3 regions of the Paenibacillus sp. SJS-P3 genome follow, and region 3 is predicted to be linked to each of the others. Evidence: riboswitches for the same ligand, from Rfam matches in the RefSeq annotation. Region 3 holds a riboswitch; each other region holds the start of a gene.
The links. Region 3 has a riboswitch for cyclic di-AMP ahead of AC06G8_RS17315 (TrkH family potassium uptake protein). Riboswitches for the same ligand answer to the same signal wherever they lie in the genome.

Region 1: linked by a shared signal. The riboswitch ahead of AC06G8_RS19920 (hypothetical protein) and the one ahead of AC06G8_RS17315 (TrkH family potassium uptake protein) in region 3 are both predicted to bind cyclic di-AMP.
Region 2: linked by a shared signal. The riboswitch ahead of AC06G8_RS15170 (C40 family peptidase) and the one ahead of AC06G8_RS17315 (TrkH family potassium uptake protein) in region 3 are both predicted to bind cyclic di-AMP.

Annotation. Positions count from the first base shown of each region.
Region 1 covers NZ_CM160043.1:4,330,905-4,334,900, reverse strand. Annotated here, with positions in the region: gene AC06G8_RS19925 (dicarboxylate/amino acid:cation symporter) at 1-898, shown strand, start outside; gene AC06G8_RS19920 (hypothetical protein) at 1,126-1,749, opposite strand; cyclic di-AMP (ydaO/yuaA leader) riboswitch at 1,755-1,944, opposite strand; gene AC06G8_RS19915 (amidase domain-containing protein) at 2,159-3,277, shown strand; gene AC06G8_RS19910 (D-alanine--D-alanine ligase) at 3,346-3,996, shown strand, end outside.
Region 2 covers NZ_CM160043.1:3,288,571-3,292,566, forward strand. Annotated here, with positions in the region: gene AC06G8_RS15160 (quaternary amine ABC transporter ATP-binding protein) at 1-1,077, opposite strand, end outside; gene AC06G8_RS15165 (GbsR/MarR family transcriptional regulator) at 1,319-1,888, shown strand; gene AC06G8_RS15170 (C40 family peptidase) at 2,021-2,512, opposite strand; cyclic di-AMP (ydaO/yuaA leader) riboswitch at 2,516-2,649, opposite strand; gene AC06G8_RS15175 (glycosyl hydrolase family 18 protein) at 3,015-3,996, shown strand, end outside.
Region 3 covers NZ_CM160043.1:3,761,481-3,765,476, reverse strand. Annotated here, with positions in the region: gene AC06G8_RS17320 (CPBP family intramembrane glutamic endopeptidase) at 1-1,512, opposite strand, end outside; cyclic di-AMP (ydaO/yuaA leader) riboswitch at 1,750-1,916, shown strand; gene AC06G8_RS17315 (TrkH family potassium uptake protein) at 2,036-3,388, shown strand; gene AC06G8_RS17310 (potassium channel family protein) at 3,410-3,996, shown strand, end outside.

The DNA.
Region 1 (3,996 bases), 570 kb from region 3:
AGTCATCCTGAACCTGGTTCCGTCGAACCCGATCGGGGATATGGCGGACGGCAAAGTCGTGCCGGTGCTGATCTTCTCCATTTTCGTCGCGGTGGCGATCGTGCATCTCAGCTCCCGCAAGCCGGAAGCGGTCGAGCCGGTGCGCCAGGTCATCGAATCGCTGAAGCAGGTCATGAATCAGGTGACCAAGTACATCATCCGCTTGACGCCGTACGGCGTGTACGCGCTGATCGGCTCCATGGCCGCCAAGTACGGCGCAGAGACGCTCAAGCCGCTTATCACGCTCATCATCGCGACTTATATCGCGCTTCTGCTGCACTTCATCCTGACCTTCGGAGCGCTGGTGACCTTCGGCGCGAGGCTGAATCCGTTCAAGTTCCTCCGCAAAATCTATCCGACGATCGCGGTCGCCTTCACGACTCGCAGCAGCTACGCGACGCTGCCGGTCAACCTTGAGGTCATCACCAAGAGGCTGCGCGTATCGCCGCGCATCGCCAGCTTCGTCGCTCCGCTGGGCGCGACGATGAACATGAACGGCTGCGGCGGCGTATGGCCTGCCGTCGTGGCGGTATTCGTCGCCCAGGTGTACAACGTGCCGCTGGGCGTATCGGATTACGTGCTCATCGTGCTGGTCAGCATGATCTCGTCGATCGGCGTCGCCGGAGTGCCGGGTCCGGCATCCATCTCGACGACCGTCGTGCTTACCGCGCTTGGCCTGCCTCTGGAAGGACTGGGCCTGGTGCTTGCGATCGACGCTGTCGTCGACATGGGCCGCACGGCGCTGAACGCCTCCGGCACGACCGTGTCGACCCTGCTGGTCGCCGTATCGGAAGGGGAATTCGATCGGGAGTCCTACGAGCGGGATGAGGAAGACGAGCTCGAATTGAGCCACGCATAAATTCCGGAATAGAAAGACTGCCAGCCGTTATTGCGGCTGGCAGTCTTTTTTATTGTCTATGTATGCTTCCTGAACGGCGGATGGATCTCTGTAAGTGAATACGGCCAGCACTTTCAAATCATGCGCCAAATGTCCGCTCAAGGCCGCCAAAGGCCAAGAGGCATCCCCCGGCCGCAAAGCGGATAGGGGATGCCTCTTGAAGGGATGAAGGACAGAGCGCCATCCGGCTACAGAGACAGCCGGATATGGATGTCGGATGTTTCGATAAGGGCGTTGCGTCTCCAGAAAGCGGTCGCCGGGAACAGCGTGCCTTCCTGGGAGGACGGCTCCAGCGTCTTGCGCAGCAGGCGATCCCTGTGGTCGCTGATCCATTCCGCGTCGTAATAGAGCACGGACATCGCCTCGTCGGAGCGGACCCCGACGAACGGCTGGAACCAACGGCTCCACGCGTCCCAGCTTCTCGGCGCCTTGGCGTAAGGAATGAGCACGGAAGCCTGACGGATGGAGGAGCCGAAGCACAGATGCAGCACGACGCGGTAATCTCCGCGCTCGGGATCGACGAGCGGTCCCGTGCGGGTGATGAACAAGTCGATGCAGCGGATGCGGCGGCTTGATGCTGAGCGCTCTTCTTCAAGCGCCTCGGGACGGAAGGACGGCCTGTTCGCCGTCTCAGCAGCCGGGGCCGGCGGGGAATAAGCCTCCGCGACCGCCATGTCCAGCGCGATCGGCGCGTCCAAGCCCGGAAACGGCGGCGGCGCCAAGAAGGCCTCGACCGCAGACGCAGAACAGACGGAAGGCGCAATGAAGCCCTCCTGCGCGGAAGAAGCCGCGCGGTTGTCTTTCAGTGACATCCTGACATCTCTCCTTTGTGCGCTTACGGGGTTAGCTGACGGATTCGGGCCAGAGAGTAGCCCTACCAAAAGGCAAGAGACGCGGCTTCGGCAGCCCGGCCTCTTCCTTTCGGATTCACCCCGGCAAGCGTCGACAGACGCCCGCGTATTGGTTCCCCCGCTTCCACAGTACGTGGAATTCAGCAATATGGTGATAGAGTGGTACATCATATCATAAGCCAGCCGGGCTTGTTTTGTAAAATTCGATATTGACTGAAATTTCGATATATATCTGCCGCATTCTCGTTGAAACGCCGGATAACGGCGTTTAAGCGCTCTATCCGGGATGGGTCCGCATATTTTAGTGGAGAGCAGACATAAGATCATCTTGATGATGGGCGAATACCGACCAGAAGGGATGGGGAAAGGAATGCCGCGTACCGGTACCCGGGGAGTCAAACGATCGGAGGCTCAGCGCTCGCAGCCGTCCTCCGGCAAGCAGGCTGCGCTGGAAGGCTGGAGAGGAGCCGTGCAGGAATACGTGCACGGGTACAACGAAGCCGAAGTGGAGCGGAGGCATGAGGTGCTCGGAGCCTTGCTGGAAGACAGGGATCACCGCCGCCGCCTGGAGGAAAGGCTGCGCCGGCTGCGCCTCAGGGACGAGGAGCGCGGCATTCTGTCGCCGCAGAGCGAGACGAGAGCGACGCTGCTGAGGATCAACGAGTCCGCGACCGAAGTGTCGGTCGTCCTGAAGCTGCATGTGAAGCGGCATGTCGAGCATCGCGGCCGCTCCTACACCGAGGAGCGTCTCGAGCAGGAGCGACTGTGGCTGGCCGAGGAAGGCGGAGCATGGCGCCTGACCCGGGTGGAGCCGATCGTCGGCGAGCGCAGGCCCAGATACGGCCACGCCGCGGCGGACAGCGCGCTGGCCGAGCATCGCTCCTACGGCGACGGCGGCGGCAGCGGAATCCAGCGTCCGGGCTCGCCGCGCCCTTTCCTTAATTACGGCGTCTTGTCCCGCCTGAATACACGCGACCGCGCCGTCGAGTACAGGCGCGAGCTGGTCGCCGCCTACGCCGACCGGTGGTGGAACGAAGCGAATCCGGCCTACGAGCTGTTCGAGGTCAACTGCACGAATTACGTGTCGCAATGTGTCTTTGCAGGCGAAGCACCGATGAACTATACTGGTAAAAGAGAATCGGGATGGTGGTACAAAGGCCGTACAGGCGGCCAGGAATCCTGGAGCTACAGCTGGGCGGTGTCGAACGCGCTGCAGCTGTATCTGTCGTTCCCGCGCAGCACGGGCATGCGGGCGACGACGGTGGAGAGCGCATCCGAGCTGTCCCTCGGGGACGTCATCACCTACGATTGGGGCGGGGACGGGCGGTTCCAGCATACGACAGTCGTGACGGCATTCGATGCCGACGGCATGCCGCTGGTCAACGCCAACACCGTGCCGAGCCGGCACCGCTATTGGGACTACAAGGATTCCTACGCCTGGACGGACCGGACGCGCTATCGATTTTATCATCTGCAGGACTATTTCTGATGCGGGAGCCGCATCGGTCCATGCAGCGATTGGCATTCTAATTCAAGAAGGTTACCGGAGGAGCTAACATGGGAGACAAAATTCGCGTCGGACTCATCTACGGAGGCAAGTCGGGCGAGCATCAGGTATCGCTGCAGACGGCGCTGGCCGTTATGGGCGCCTTCGATTTCGATAAATACGAGGTACAGCCCTTCTATATTACGGGCCAAGGCGAATGGCGCTCCGGAGGAGTGCTGCTGGAAGCCCCGCACAGCGTCGAGCAGCTGAAGCTGTCTCCGGCAGAGGACGGCGGCATGGCGCTGGCGCCGGTATTCGGCGGACTGGCGACGGCTGCGGCCGGAGAGGGCGCCCTGCAGGCGGCTGCCGCTTCGGCGGGAGCTCCGGGAGGGACGATCGACGTCATGTTCCCGCTGCTGCACGGAACGTTCGGCGAGGACGGCACGGTCCAGGGTTTGATGGAAATGGCCAATATTCCTTATGTCGGAGCGGGGGTCCTTGCTTCGGCAGTAGGCATGGACAAGATTTTCATGAAGAAGGTGTTCGCCCACGAGGGGCTCGAGCAATGCGTCTACCGCTACTTCAACCGGACGCAGTGGGAGAAGGACCGCGCGTTCTTCGTCATGGAAACGGAGGTCGCTCTCGGCTATCCTTGCTTCGTCAAGCCCGCCAATCTCGGCAGCAGCGTCGGCATCTCCAAAGCCCGCAACCGGGAGGAGCTC
Region 2 (3,996 bases), 470 kb from region 3:
CCCGCATATGTCGAACAGCTCGTGGAGAAGCATATCCGGAGTGACGACAGGGGTATCCCGGATAACGATCTCCTCCAGCGGCTGTCCGCGCTTCGCCGCTTCCGACGCGTCGTCGGCGGTGAGGACGCCGATCAGCTTGCGGCTGCGGTCCGTCACGAACAGATTGGAGATGCCGCTCTCGCGCATCAGCTGCAGGGCGACCCTGGCGCCGCGGTCGAGACCGATCGTCTCGGGACGCCGCATCACATGGGAGGCGGTGAGCACCTTGGACAAATCCACGTCCTCGACGAACCGCTCCACATATTCGTTGGCAGGATTGACCATGATTTCTTCCGGCGTGCCGATCTGCACGATCGCTCCATCCTTCATGAGCGCGATGCGGTCCCCGATCCGCAGCGCCTCATCCAGATCATGCGTAATGAACACGATCGTTTTTTTCATCTTCTCCTGCAGCTCCAGCAGTTCGTCCTGCATATCCTTGCGGATGAGCGGATCAAGCGCGCTGAACGCTTCGTCCATCAGCAGTATTTCAGGGTCGTTCGCAAGCGCTCTTGCCAGTCCGACCCGCTGCTGCATGCCGCCGCTCAGTTGATCGGGATAACTGTCAGCCCTTTCTTCCAGTCCGACGAGCCGCAAGGCTTCCCTTGCTTTCGGCTCTCTTTCCTTCTTGGGCACTTTCTGGACCTCAAGTCCGTACTCCACATTCTCAAGCAGTGTCCGATGCGGAAACAGCGCGAATTTCTGGAAGACCATGCTGATCTTTTTCTGGCGCACCTTCCTCAGCTGCTCCGCATTCAAGCGGGTAATATCCTGTCCCGCGATGCGGATGGCGCCTCCCGTCGGCTCGATCAGCCTGTTCAGCAGGCGCACGAGAGTCGATTTCCCGCTGCCGGACAGCCCCATGATGACAAAAATTTCTCCCGGCTCGACGGCAAATTGAACCCGGTTGACCCCAACCGTATGCCGCGTTTCTTTAAAGATCCTGTCTTTGCTCCACCCTTCCGTCAGAAGCGGCAGCATTCGTTTTGGATCCTCGCCGAATATTTTCGTCACATCCGTGACTTCAATGATCGACAAGCGCTTCACCTCCTTATGGCCTCTCTTGCGGCCAACGCTCACTCGAACTAGTCTATCGAACAATTCACGACACCGTCAACCGTTTTATCCGTATAATAAGTACGTACGGTTTTTTCTGTTCATACTTTACGTGCGAAATGCTCCCGTATCCTCTCTTATACTCGTTCATCAACCGCTTTACATTGCCGGGAATGTTTCTTACAATTACTTTGTCAGCCGAGAAGGCGATGAAGGAGCGGACATGATGACCAATGATTTTGCCGGCCTGGAGGCCGCGCAGGAGCAGGCAATCCAGAAGGCGCGCAAGCGCGTGATCGAGTCCATCGGCAAGAACATGGACCTGTACGGCATTACACAGTCTACAGGACTGCTGTATGGGCTCATGTTTTTCCAGGACAAGCCGATGAATCTCGACGAGATGGGCAAAGCGATGGAAATGAGCAAAACCAGCATGAGCACCGGTATCCGCACGCTGGTTGATTTGAATATGGTGAACAAGGTATGGGAAAAGGGATCGCGGAAGGACTTGTATGAAGTCGAGCGGGACTGGCACCAGACTTTCGCCGATTTTTTTGTCCTGAAGTGGAGAAAGGCCGTGGAGCTCAACCTGATGGCGCTTCGCCGCTCCAAGGCAGAGCTGGACAAGCTGGCCGAGAGCAGCGGATCGGAAGCAGAAGCCATGCTGATCAGCAGCGATCTGGAGAAAATCCGCCAAGCGATCGACTATTATTTGTGGCTGGACCGGGTCATCGATCTGATGGAATCCGGCGAGATTTTCAAGCATGTGCCGAAGGAAGAGCCTTCGAGCTGAAACCAAGAAAAGCCTTCCCCGGCGGGAAGGCTTTTCGGTTTTGTTGCTGGAATATAACCGACTGCGCAAAAAAGAAAGACAGGCAGCTCGCGCCGCCTGTCTCCCCTCATCCTTCAGAACCGGAGCCGTCCATCATTCCCCGGCGTCGTCGGCCGCTTCTTCCTCTTCGCTTACCATCTTGCTGTAATCCTCGCCCGTCACGACGCGGCGCGCGGTAACGTAGCGCTTGGCATAGTAGGCATCGTCCAGATCCGTATACCGGACGCCCTTGCTCGAGGAGTGGGCGAACTTGCCGTCTCCGACATAGATGCCGGCATGCGAGATGCCGCGGCCGTTGGTGTTGAAGAAGACGAGGTCTCCCGGACGAAGATCATCCTTTTCCACCTTCGTGCCGGCCTTGGCCTGGGATTGGGAGGTGCGGGGCAGCTTCACGTCGAACTGGCCGAAAATATAGCGGACGAATCCCGAGCAGTCGAATCCTGCTGTAGTCGTGCCTCCATACTTGTAGGGAGTGCCGAGAACCTTGCCGACGGATGACTTCAATTCGGTGCTTGCGAACACGCTGGATGATGCGAACACGGCAATAAGAATGAAAGCGGTAATGGACATGATGACTTTCTTCACAGATGGTTCTCCCTCCGGTGCCTACGAAGTTAGCTGATGGGTTCGGTAGAAGGTTCCCTAGAATTCTCTCTTGCAGAATTCATTCACCCCGAGTGGTTCCCCCGTTTTTCTTATCGAAAATTCGGCATTTATTTTGTTTCAAGCTTGTTTGCTGATGGTTAATATTCGTAGTTTTTTGTCGAACTCCTCCCTTTGGATTATTAGAAGTCTTTCATAATTCGACTTTTTCGGTCTAAGAGGGTCGTTCGCCCTTGTTTATATCGTAATAGAGATATTTTTGATGCCTATTTCTGAACAAATAGTCCTTCCCCTTTCTTCCTTTAAAGTACTCTATTCCCATTCGATAGAAATTTCTCCCTGCATTCATCCAATTTTCCCCTTTTATCGATAAGCACTTTCATTGATAATGAAAGTGCTTTCAATAGATTCGAAAAAGGAGGTCGGATATTCCCTCTCATTCTTGTTTCGCCCCTATCATCCTATCCTTCAGGAGGTATCGTTCATGTTCAAACCGAACCGCCGCATAGCAGCTTCCGCGCTGAGAGTCTTGATGCTTGCCGTGCTTCTTGCCTTCTCGCTCCTTCCGCAAGGCGTCGCCGTCCAGAAGGCCAGCGCTGCGGATGCATGCAGCGGAGTCGCTGCCTGGAGCTCGTCCTCCATCTATACCGTCGGGCAGAAGGCGGTCTACTCCGGCACGCTGTACGAAGCCAAATGGTGGACGCAAGGCGAGCGCCCGGATCTCGCCGGAGAATGGGGAGCCTGGAAAGTGCTGTCACTCTGCTCGGCATCCCCTACGCCGACTCCTACGGCAACGCCTGCTCCTACGGCGACGCCTAAGCCTAGCGCCACTCCGACACCGACGCCGACGGCCACTCCTGTCCCTGCCGGCAAAATCATCGGCGCGTATGTAGCCGACTGGCATTTCCCCGTCATCAGCACCGTGCCGGCCGAGAAGCTGACACATGTGTTCTATGCCTTCGCCGACGCGACCTCTGCCGGTGTCAGCGGAGGGGATACGGGCAAGCTGGCGCAGCTCGTCTCGCTGAAATCCAAAAATTCGAATCTCAAGGTTCTCGTCTCCGTCGGAGGCTGGGGCCGCTCCGCCAGCTTCCCCGCAGCAGCGGCTACGGACGCGAGCCGCACGGCGTTCGCCAACAGCGCCGTATCCTATATCCGGGCCAATAAGCTGGACGGCATCGATATCGATTGGGAATATCCGGGCTCCGGCGACCGCGCGAACTATACTCTGTTCATCCAGAAGCTCCGTTCGACTCTGGACTCGGCCAGCTCGGCCGATGGACGCTCCGCCAACAAATACCAGCTTACAGCCGCCGTCGGCGCCTCCGACTACGGTCTCGGCAACATCGATATCGCCGCCGTCATTCCCTCCTTCGATTTCCTCAATGTCATGACGTACGATCTGCAGAACGGCGCGAATACCCATCACACCGCCCTGTACAACTCCTCGATGGCAAGCTACAGCG
Region 3 (3,996 bases):
GAGCGAGATCGACATCAGCACGGAGTCCATGATGGCATGGGCGAATACCGCCGTGAAAAATCCGAACCGAAGGAAGATGTATCCGAACAGAAGGCCGAGAATCGTCAGCTCGATCAGCCTCGTCGTAGACGGGTAGATCGGATAGGTCACATGTCCGAGCGCCCAGATGATCGTAGGGATGAGGCAGGCGACGAACGGGTTTTTCAGCCACTTCATCAGCAGGCCGATGCCGAACAGGCGATAGACGGCTTCCTCCTGGATGGCTGCGCACCACGCCAGCAGCGGCATCAGCAGCGGAGCGGCGAGGTTGTAGGGCGACTGGGTTACGTCGCTTGTCGACCAAGCTCCGGTAAATGCCGACAGGCCGATCAAGATAACGGTCTGCAGGCCGAGAAGGATGAAGCCGAGCACATAGGCAAGCTTCATGCTGCTCCAAGCGGTCTCTCCGAAGCGGGACTCGCGGGAGGTCAGCCACAGCCGCCTGCCCTGCGCGCGCCATAGCCCATCCCCGGCGACGAGGGAGAAGTAGGCGGACAGAGCGAGCAGGAAGGTGAGGCCCATCGTGATGACGAGCTGGACCAGGACGACGGTCTCGGCGTTGGGCCGCGCTCCATACATGGCCCGGAGGCCGTCGAGCATGTTCAGGTTGTTGATGGCATAGAAGCCGAGAAACACGAGGCTGATCGCCCAGCCGCGGCGGAAGGAGCTGTACTTCCTCATGACGATCGAATAGATGACGGCGAGAACGAACAGGATTCCGCTCGGCAGCAGATTGCCCAGCAGCGACAGGCTGGAGGCGATCCGATCCTGATCCGCCGTGTAGGCGAGGTAATCCTTGGGCACTTCATAGCGCGGCATGAACTCCGCCAGGACGGTCTTGCCGCCAGGCTCAGCTGCGGCGGCGGAAGGAGGAGCCGCCTCTATGGTGAGGCGGGCTTGGCCGATCCCTCCTCCTTGCACGGCATACACCGTCTTGTAGCCCGCCGATTCACCGATCCTCTCCAGCTTGCCGTAGCCGAGCTCGGCGGCTTGCTTGGCGGCAAGCCGGTCAAGCTGTTCCGCGCTGGGGGCAAGGACGTCCGCGGATTCTCCGGCAGAGGGCGTGAACACCTGCTTCCAGCCGATCACCCGGCCGCTGGACATGCCGACCTCGACGAACATCTGCCCTTCGGGCAGGGAGAGAGACACCTGCCATGTATCGGCCGGAACGATCTTGCCGGGTCCTTCCTCGAATTTTTTGGACAGCTTTTCTTTGCTCAGATAACCGGTTATGTCCCGGTCGGATTGGTGGACCGTATGAGCGGCGAGAGGCTCGGAGCCGGTCAGCTGCCGGGCGAAAGCCATCGCTGCCTGCTGCGCCTCGCCCTTGGGAACAGGCTTGTCGGAAGCTTCCTCTCCCGACAGCCCTCCCGCGAAGGAAGGGATGATCTGCAAAATCAGGAAGATGGCGGCTCCAATGATTCCCGTCCAGAAATACTTACGATAGCTTTTCTCCAACTCGGAGCTGTTCATGATTGTCCTCCTGACGATGCCTGACTGCAGGGCAAGCTTTTATAACCTTACCACAGCGGCTTTCAAATTATCCACGCCGCGGCAGGGAGAGATCGAGATTTCGCGCAAAAGAAAGAGCAAGGGCAGGATTACGCCTTGCTGGACTTGTCCCAGCACTATTTTCCGTCCCATATCGCTCCGCAAGCTTGGATTGGGACATTGGTAACCTGTCCTCTATCCTATATAATCAAATCCGACCATATAGAACAGCCGAATTTCCAAAGAATACGGGGGAACCATATAGCTGCCTGGCGCAGCTTGGGGTGAATTCCGTTCCGGCGCAGGCGGCTGCCTGCCGGGAGCGGATAGGGCAGCCGTCATGCCCGAATCCGACAGCTAACCTCGGAGGCTGCTTGACCGGACTCGCAGGGCGCACAGGCACTTGGGTTTCCAGTGCTTTTTTTTGTGCTTCCGAAGCGACAGGCTTACGATGCCAGGACTTCGCGATCGGCAGGGATATGGAGACAAAAGGAGAGTCGCCGGCATGCAATCATGGTCTTCAGTATTCAAGCAAGCTTTCAAATTGTCGCCGCCGCGCATTCTCGTCGCCGGATTCGCCGTCATGATCGGCATCGGCTCGCTGCTGCTGATGCAGCCGTTCGCAACGGCCGGCGGAGAGGGCACGAGGTGGATCGACGCCCTGTTCACCGCTACTTCGGCGGCTTGCGTCACAGGCCTCGTCGTCGTGGATACCGGCACCCACTATTCGATTGCAGGCCAGATCATCATTCTTCTGCTTATTCAGATCGGAGGGCTCGGCTTCATGACGATGGCGACGCTGTTCGCCCTCGTGCTGCGCAAGCGCATCTCGCTCAAGGACCGGCTGCTGCTGCAGGAAGCGATGAACCAGAGCTCCATAGAGGGAATCGTCCGGCTTATCCGCAAAGTTCTGCTGTATTCCCTCGTCATCGAAGCGGCGGGAGCGCTGCTGTACGCGGTCCGCTTCGCATCGGACATGCCGATCGGCCGCGCCGTTTACTTCGGCATCTTCCACGGCGTATCCATGTTCAACAACTCCGGCTTCGACATCTTCGGCGATTATCGGAGCCTCACCGGCTATGTGTCGGATCCGCTCGTCAATATCGTGACGATGGTGCTGATCGTTACAGGAGGCCTCGGCTTCATCGTGTTGTCCGATCTGATGGAATGGAGGAACAACCGCAGGTTCTCCCTCCATTCCAAAGTGGTCTTGCTGGCCACGGGCAGCCTGATCGTCATCGGAGCGGTCGTCATCTTCATCTTCGAATATTCCAACGCCAAAACGATGGAGCCGCTCGGCTTCGGAGGCAAGGTGCTCGCAGCCTTCTTCCAATCCGTCACGACGCGCACGGCGGGAGCCAACTCGCTCGATATCGGCGCGATGCGCCAGGCGAGCTTGTTCTTCATGATCATCCTCATGTTCATCGGGGCATCGCCGGGCTCGACGGGCGGCGGCATCAAGACGACGACGTTCATGACGCTCGTCGCCGCGATGGGCGCTATGATCCGCGGCAGGGAGGACATCGTCCTCTTCCGCTACCGGCTGGGCAAGGAGCGCATCATGAAGGCTTTGACGATCACGATGCTGTCGCTTGCGCTCGTGCTCGTCGTGACGATGGTGCTCTGCACCGTCGAGGACCGCGATTTCCTGCGGATCCTGTTCGAGACGGTATCGGCATTCGGCACCGTCGGGCTCAGCACGGGAATCACGACCAGCCTGAAGGATGTCAGCAAGCTGCTGCTCAGCCTGACGATGTTCGCCGGCCGGCTCGGTCCGCTGACGATGGCATACGCGCTGAGACCGAAGCAAGGCAAGGAATTATATAAAAATCCAGAAGGCAAGATTATCATCGGATAGGAAAGGAAATAAAGAGACACAATGGGAAAGAGTTCAAAAGGAGAGCAATACTGCGTCATCGGGCTGGGCCGATTCGGCTCCAGCCTGGGCAAGGAGCTCATGCAGCTCGGCTATGAGGTGCTCGGCATCGACCGCAGCGAGGAGCTGGTGGACGATATGAGCGCCGTGCTCACCCATACGCTATGCGCCGACGCGACGGACGAGGATGCGCTGCGCGCGATCGGCATCCGCAACTTCGACTGCTGCATCGTGGCCATCGGGGGAGACATCCAGTCGAGCATTATGGCGGCGATACTGGTCAAGGATTCCGGAGTCGGCAAGGTCGTCGTGAAGGCGGTATCGGAGCTGCACGGCCGGGTGCTGGACAAGCTTGGCGTCGACAGGGTCATCTATCCGGAGCGGGATATGGGAATCAGGGTCGCCCATCAGCTCGTATCGCCCAATCTGCTCGACTATATCGAGCTGTCGTCCGAATACGCCGTCGCGGAGCTGGCTGTTCCGGGCTGCCTCAACGGCAAGGCGCTGTCCGAGATCGACACACGCAAGCGCTACGGCTGCAGCATCGTAGCGATCAACAAGCCCAAGGGCATCATCATCGCTCCCCAGGC